Linked DNA regions of Flammeovirga yaeyamensis. The protein of the gene in region 2 binds, or shares a complex with, the protein of the main gene of each other region. Links are inferred from orthologs where the notes say so. Each region holds a gene or a part of one and is shown on either strand. Other genes may lie near its edges.

Region 1 (3,541 bases), 490 kb from region 2 along the record:
GAAGGATACAAAAAATCACTAGAGTTAGTAGGTGTCGGTTTTAAAGCATCGGTACAAGGTCAATTATTGGACCTTGATCTTGGTTATTCACACAGAATTCTTTTCCAAGTTCCAGCGGAAATCAAAGTGAGCGCTGAAACTGCAAAAGGACAACCACCTGTAGTACACGTTGAAGGCGTTGACAAGCAATTGGTTGGACAAGTTGCAGCGAAGATCCGTTCATTCAGAAAGCCAGAACCATACAAAGGTAAAGGTGTGAAGTATGTTGGTGAAGAGATTAGAAGAAAAGCAGGTAAAGCTGCTGGTAAAAAATAACAAGTATGGCCACTAAGAAAGATCTGAGAAGACTGAGAATCAAAAGGGGTATTCGTAAGAAGATTTCAGGTACAGCTGAACGCCCTAGACTCTCTGTATACAAAAGTAATACTGCAATCTATGCGCAGTTGATCGACGACCAAACTGGCCGTACTCTTGTTGCCTCTGATTCACGTGAGATCAATGCTGAAAGCAAAGCATCTAACGTTACATTGGCTGCAGAAGTAGGCAAAAAGGTTGCTGAGAAAGCTACTGCTGCTGGTATTTCAACGGTTATTTTTGACCGTAACGGTTACCTTTACCACGGTAAAGTGAAAGCGTTAGCAGAAGGTGCTAGAGAAGGTGGTTTGAAATTCTAAAGAGTTGTCAGAGATGAAACAAAACGTAACAAAAGTAAAATCAGCTGATCTAGAGCTTACAGAAAAAGTTGTTGCTATCAAGCGTGTAGCTAAGGTAGTAAAAGGCGGTAGACGCTTCAGCTTTTCTGCGATCGTAGTTGTAGGTAACGGTGACGGCGTTGCTGGTTATGGTTTGGGTAAAGCCAACGAGGTAACTGACGCAATCACTAAAGGCATCGAAGACGCTAAGAAAAACCTAATGAAGGTACCAGTACTTAAAGGTACTGTTCCTCACCCTCAAAAAGGTAAATTCGGTGGCGGACGCGTGCTAATCAAACCTGCATCTGCAGGTACTGGTGTTATCGCAGGTGGTGCGATGCGTGCAGTTCTTGAATCAGCAGGTGTACACGACGTATTAGCGAAATCACAAGGTTCTTCTAACCCACACAACGTGGTTAAAGCAACTTTTGATGCGCTACTTAAAATGCGTGATCCACGCATGGTAGCTGAGCAACGCGGCGTGAAATTAAGCAAAGTTTTTAACGGCTAATCAAATATTTAATCTAGTTATGGCAAAGATCCGTATTACTCAGGTTAGATCGTTGATCGGTCGTCCTGAAAGACAAAAACGCACAATCAAGGCGTTAGGGTTAGGAAAAATCAACAAAACTGTCGAAAAAGATGTTAATCCACAGATTTTAGGCATGGTAAAAGCAGTTGATCACCTAATCAGCGTTGAAGAGTTGTAATTTCTTTGTACTTTTGCATAAAGCATTAGTACTTTAAAAGGTATTAATTAGGAAACAGTCATGAAACTGCATACACTAAGTCCTGCGAAAGGTGGTAAAGTACGCCAAAATAAGCGCGTAGGTCGTGGACAAGGCTCAGGCCGTGGTGGCACGTCAACACGTGGTCACAAAGGTGCTAAGTCGCGTTCTGGTTATAGCCAGAAGTTTGGCTTCGAAGGAGGTCAAATGCCACTACAACGTCGCGTGCCTAAATTTGGCTTCAAATCTCCATTCAGAGTAGAGTATACTCCGATCAACTTGGAAAATATCCAAAAGATCGCTGATGAGAAAGGTATTACTACTTTCGCGTTAGAGACATTCGTGGAGTTAGGAGTTATTTCTAAGAACGGCAAAGTTAAAGTTCTTGGTAATGGCGAACTAACTGCAACAGTAGAGATTTCGGCGAACGCTTTCTCTGCATCTGCTAAAGAGGCAATCGAAAAAGCAGGCGGAAAAGCGATTACATTGTAAGAAGCTATGAACAAGTTTGTCAAGACACTGAAGAACATTTTTTCAATCGAGGAGCTAAGAAACAGAATTTTATTCACTCTTGCGCTCCTAGCGATTTTCAGATTGGGATCGTATATCGTACTGCCCGGCGTTAACCCTGCAGAACTTGCAGATCAAACAGATGGAATTCTAGGAATGTTAAACGTCTTTTTAGGCGGGTCATTCTCTAGAGCTTCTATTTTTGCCTTGGGTATCATGCCTTACATTTCGGCATCCATTGTGATCCAATTGTTGAGCATGGCAGTGCCTTACTTCCAGCGTATGCAAAAGGAAGGAGAATCTGGTCGTAAACGAATTAACCAAATTACGCGTGTTTTGACGATCGTGATTACACTCTTCCAAGGATCAGGATATTTATATTCTACGATCCCTACAGAGGCAATCGTCATCAAACAGTCATTATTCTACCCAGCATCCATATTAATTATGACTGCGGGTACAATTTTCTGTATGTGGCTTGGTGAAAAAATCACTGAAAAAGGAATTGGTAATGGTATCTCCATGTTAATCATGATCGGTATCATTTCTGGCTTACCTGTAGCATTGTATCAAGAAGTAGATCAATTAGATCAAAACATTTTATTTGTTGCTGAACTTGTTACTTTGTTCTTTATTGTAATGGGTGTTGTTCTATTGAACGCAGCTGTTCGTAAGGTACCTGTGCAATATGCACGTCAGGTAGTAGGTGCTGGAGGTAAGAAACGTACTTTGGCTACTGGCCAACGTTCTTACATTCCATTAAAAGTGAATGCTGCGAACGTGATGCCTATCATTTTCGCACAATCATTAATGTTCCTTCCTTCTATGATTGCAGGCATTTGGGCAGATCAAAGTGATAATGCGAGATGGATTCAGCAAAATTTTGCTGACTTCACATCATTAGCTTACAATTTGACATTTGCAATTTTAATTTTAGTGTTCACGTATTTCTATACGGCGATTACGATCAACCCTGATCAAATGGCAGAAGACTTAAAGAGAAACAATGCATTTGTACCAAATGTGAAACCAGGTGAGGAAACTTCAAACTTCATTAGCTGGATTCTAGATAGAATCACATTACCTTCAGCAGTATATTTAGCAGTTGTGGCAATTTTGCCAGCTTTTGCTAGTATGTTGGGTGTTAGTGCAGGTTTTTCTAGATTCTATGGTGGTACATCACTTATTATCATGGTGGGTGTTATCTTAGATACTCTTCAGCAAATCGAATCATACTTGCTTATGCAAAATTATGATTCAATGATGAAGTCTGGGAATATCAAAGGACGCCAAAACGTGGCAACAGTCTAATGGTATACTACAAAACAGAAGAAGAGATAGAACTAATGCGTGTTAGTGCTGATTTACTCGGCAGAACGCATGGTGAAATCGCCAAGAATATTAATGAAGGGGTAAGCCTTAGTGCTATTGATAAAATCGCTCATGATTTTATCATGGACAATGGGGCTCACCCCTCGTTCTTGAATTATAATGGGTTCCCAAACACTTTGTGCATGTCATTAAATGACGTTATTGTACACGGTATCCCTTCCGATTATGAGTTGAAAAGTGGTGACGTAATCTCTATTGATTGCGGAGTACTTTTAAATG
Region 2 (4,376 bases):
TTAAATAAAAAAATGTTACGTTATGAGTACTCTTGATTTAAAAAATTTATGGCAACAACAATCTTCTTCACAACCTAGTATTGAAGAAGTTTTGCAAAAGGCGAAATCTTATAAGAAAAAGTCATTACAATCTATTATTGTAAGTTATTTCACTGCTATTGGTATTATTGGATATTTACTTTTTATTGGTTTCTACTATAATCCTGAATTAGTTTTGACCAAAATAGGAATAGGTTTAGCTATAATTGGCACTTTGGTATTCCTCATCTCAAGCAATACCCTACATAAATTGATTAATAGCATTCAATTTGATGAAAATACTATAGATTATATCAAAAAATTAAAAGCAATAAAAGAGCAGCAGAGAAAAATTCAAACCTCAACGATATCTAGTTATTTTATTCTTTTCTCTGCAGGAATGGGAATCTATTTATTCGAACTTTTAGTTGCTCTAAATCCTAACTATTCTATTCCTTTTGTAATTGGAACAGTAATTTGGATCGCTATCAATTGGTTTGTGTTTAGACCAAAAGTCATTAAAAAACAAACAGCTAAAATTGATACTCTAATACAATATTTTGGAGATTTAGAGAAAAGTGCTAATTAAAAAAATAGGATGTCTCAAATATATTTGGGACATCCTATTTTTATATACAAATGAGCTTAGTTTTAAACTCTTCACTCTTCACTCTTCACTCAAAAAACTATCTTCTATCGAATTTACTCAACTCAAATACTTTCTCAAGAATTTGACGATCGTGTATCGTAAACTCCGCCTTACGTCTTGCGAAAACACGTTCAGCTATTTCAATCATTTTATCTAATTCTGCCACATCGTTGGATTCAATCGCTCCCCATGCAAAAGAAGGAATGTGTTTCGGAGGAAAACCACCACCAAAAATATGTGCAGAAACACCTACCACAGTACCTGTGTTAAACATGGTGTTGATCCCTGCCTTACAGTAATCGGCCATCATCATTCCACAGAATTGTTGTCCTGTGCTCACATAATTTCTATCCGCATAGCTCCACACTCTAACTGGTCCATAGTTGTTTTTTAGGTTAGAGTTGTTTGTATCTGCACCTAAATTACACCACTCGCCAACAACAGAATTACCTAAATAACCATCATGGGCTTTATTAGAATAACCAAAAATGACAGAGTTGTTGATCTCTCCTCCTACTTTACAATGAGGACCAAAAGAACAATCTTCTCTAATTTTTGCCCCCATGTTAATACGCGTACCTTCTCCAATAGCACAAGTACCTTGAATAATGACACCTTCCTCGATCACCGCATTTTTACCAATATAAATTGGCCCTTTTTGTGCATTTAGAATCGCAGCTCTAACCTCTACCCCTTCTTCCACAAAAATATTGGCTCTACCATATACTACCGTATGTGGATCTTCGATATGATGCGAGTGTCTACCTCTTGTCACCACCTCAAAGTCCTGCATAATCTGTCCTCTATTTTGAGTAAAGATCTCCCAAGGATGCTTAATTAAAACGACTTCCTCTTGAGGAACTTCAATTCTCTCAAAGTCACCTGCTTCACTATCCAATGTTTCGAATTGATGTGAAGTATGCAATACCAATAAATCTTCTCCACAAACCAAACCTTGCCCTTCTTTCAACTCCTTAATTCGATTAAGCATCGAAGGATTTGGACATAAAGAGCCATTGATATAGTATTGATCGCTACCATGTCTTAAAGGAAACTTTCCTTGAAGATAGTCATCCGTTAAGAAAGATACTTTAGTATCGAAAGCTCTTTCCCACTTTTCAAAGATTTTAAAAATACCCACACGGATATCTGCAATTGGGCGAACAAATGTGAAAGGAAGAAGTTTGACTCTCGTTTTAGGATTGTCGAATAAAATAATATTCATGATCTATGGAGATAATGATAGAACAGCTTAGCGTATCTGCTCTTAAATAACGCACAAAAAATAGTTAGAAACATGATGTTGTTTTTAACTACCACAAAAATGCACTCTTAATTTCGATAAACAAAAAAAGCCATGATTTCATAAAGAAACCATGGCTTTTTGTACAGAAAAATAAAATTATTTTTTACCGTATCTTTTGTTGAACTTGTCAACACGACCAGCTGCTGAGATAGCTGCTTTCTTACCAGTGTAGAACGGGTGAGAAGCTGAAGAAATCTCGACTTTGAATAAAGGATAAGTTTCACCTTCGTGCTCAATAGTCTCAGTTGTAGCAACTGTAGATCCAATAAGGAATTTTTCGTTTGAAGTCAGATCGTGGAATAACACTGTTCTGAACTCCGGATGAATGTCTTGTTTCATCTTATTAATATTTTTAACTTTTTCTGTAATCCCAAATCGAAATGCAAAAGTAGTATATTTAAACTACTGATACAAAATAAATTGCAACTTATTCGATAACAACTATAAATAAATTTAAAAATTGACCTATTTCTTTCAATACCAGGTCGCTACACGAATAACTTTTGCATACGTTTCTACGCTATTGAATTGATTTTCAATATGTACATAGACGATAAATTGTCCATACATTCTTTCTCTAGAATCGACTTCCCCATCCCATTTTATCGCATCTCCCGCAGCCAAGGTATAATTTTGAACAAGTTGTTTTACCAGTTTTCCTGACAAATCGAATACCTCCATTCTGTAGATTCTTAACGCTCTTTCAGAAGAATTCCTTATCTCCAGAAAATCATTCTCTCCATCTTCATTAGGTGTGATGATTGGTGCACTAAACGTTAAACCTCCTAAACTACCCTCTTCATTTTGCGAAAATTGATTTCTAGAATTCTTTTCCCCTGGTGTTGCATAACCCGCACTTTCAGTGGCAGAAGTCCAATTACTTTCCAAATCAGCGTTATCATTATAACTGATACGTTCCAAACTCACATCTTCTGTATCTCTAATATATTGCTGGTGAAACTGATCTCCATAATTCATCTTTTCCCTTACCTCATTTTTATACCACAAACTCAAAATTCCACCCGCATTTGGAAAAGAAGGCAAACTCATTTCAATCACACCTTCTGATGATAAACTCGGATAATAACTCATCAAATACTCTTTATTGCTTGTAAGTACCACCCAAGAATGTGGATGTATCAAATGATACTTCGTTCCTGATATTATCTTTTTACTTTCCGATCCATTAGAAATCACCCAATCATTCAGCAAAACAGGAAGATCAGATGCATTATACAATTCCACAAAATCGGTATTCAAAACAGAAGGATCATAAAGTATTTCTGATAAATGAAGCGAATGAGTCGTTGAGTTTAATGGTATAATTTCGATTTCCTGCCTTTCCGAATTTCCAAAACAATCACTTATCCCCTCAATTATTATTTGATGTTCATTAGTAGATCCATCCCCAACAAAAGAAATGAGTTGATGATCCACCTCCACATCAAATAATGAATAGACAATCGACCCATAATTAATTTTTAAATCTTTCGATTTATTGATGGAAATCTCTTCATCAAAAAAGAGCACTACCGTATCTTCAATGGAAATTGCGTTTTCTATATTCGGTGCATGCTTGTCGTTCCAAACATAATTCACTGAATTGGCTTCCCCTGCCGTTCCTCCTCTTTCGTCATCAGAATACGTCCAATTAAAACGACTGAAACAATCGCTCGATATATCAATACGTTCCATCGACCATCCCCCCTCTTTCTTTTGGGAATCATCCAATTGATCGATATCGTAAAAGACTTCATCGACCAACTCATTTTCGGTATTGATGAGTTGTATATACCCCTCATCATTTCTCAAAATCGGAAAGTTATCAACACCTATCACTTGGATATCTTTATCAAATAGATTTTCAGCATCTTGATCACACAAGACCACGTATCCTCCCGGAATAATCCAATCATTTGGTAAGTCAATTGTATCCCCATTACTTAACATTCTGCACTCAGACAGGTACAAGTAGTCGTTCGATGTGTTGTGTATTTCTATATACTCTGTTTCAGGCATTTTGACTATTGGTGAATGATCAATCATCAACTCACTTACTAACATTTGTTGATATTTAACTTTCTGAGGCAATACAAAGGGTTTTTGATAGTAAAATTGAAAGTTGCTAAAACAATCAACAAAGTTATCAACAGTTAAAAATATCAACATTCCGGTCGGTAAATCATGATCGAAGCTGATGTTCAGGGTATAGTTATCAACAATTTCGAGGTTATTCACAGAGTTATCAACATTCAACAAGGAGTAATTGCTTGTACTATTCACAGAATTTCCCAACACCTTTTTATTGAATTTCACCTGAATTGTTCGAGTACCAACACCTTTAATCTCATCAACTTCAATAGGTTGACTATCTTCTAAAAGTGCAAAAACAGAATTTTCAAC

The links. Proteins that work in one complex are often made in the same cells at the same time.
Region 1: KMW28_RS20265 (region 2) and rpmD share a complex: the UniProt entries of both Escherichia coli proteins name them as parts of the 50S ribosomal subunit. The link is inferred for Flammeovirga yaeyamensis from one-to-one orthologs.

The regions. Positions count from the first base shown.
Region 1 is NZ_CP076132.1:4,609,578-4,613,118, reverse strand. The notes cover bases 1-2,812. They hold rpmD (50S ribosomal protein L30), read left to right. Parts: upstream 1-1,222; coding sequence 1,223-1,402; downstream 1,403-2,812. Other genes in these bases: secY (preprotein translocase subunit SecY), read left to right, coding at 1,919-2,812; rplO (50S ribosomal protein L15), read left to right, coding at 1,463-1,912; rpsE (30S ribosomal protein S5), read left to right, coding at 688-1,203; rplR (50S ribosomal protein L18), read left to right, coding at 321-674; rplF (50S ribosomal protein L6), read left to right, coding at 1-315. Outside these bases: more of secY, read left to right, coding at 2,813-3,241; map (type I methionyl aminopeptidase), read left to right, coding at 3,241-3,541.
Region 2 is NZ_CP076132.1:5,098,399-5,102,774, forward strand. The notes cover bases 692-3,607. They hold KMW28_RS20265 (type B 50S ribosomal protein L31), read right to left. Parts: upstream 2,313-3,607; coding sequence 2,070-2,312; downstream 692-2,069. Other genes in these bases: KMW28_RS20260 (GlmU family protein), read right to left, coding at 705-1,892; KMW28_RS20270 (lamin tail domain-containing protein), read right to left, coding at 2,448-3,607. Also shown: KMW28_RS20250 (RNA polymerase sigma factor), read left to right, coding at 1-36; KMW28_RS20255 (hypothetical protein), read left to right, coding at 23-607; more of KMW28_RS20270, read right to left, coding at 3,608-4,376.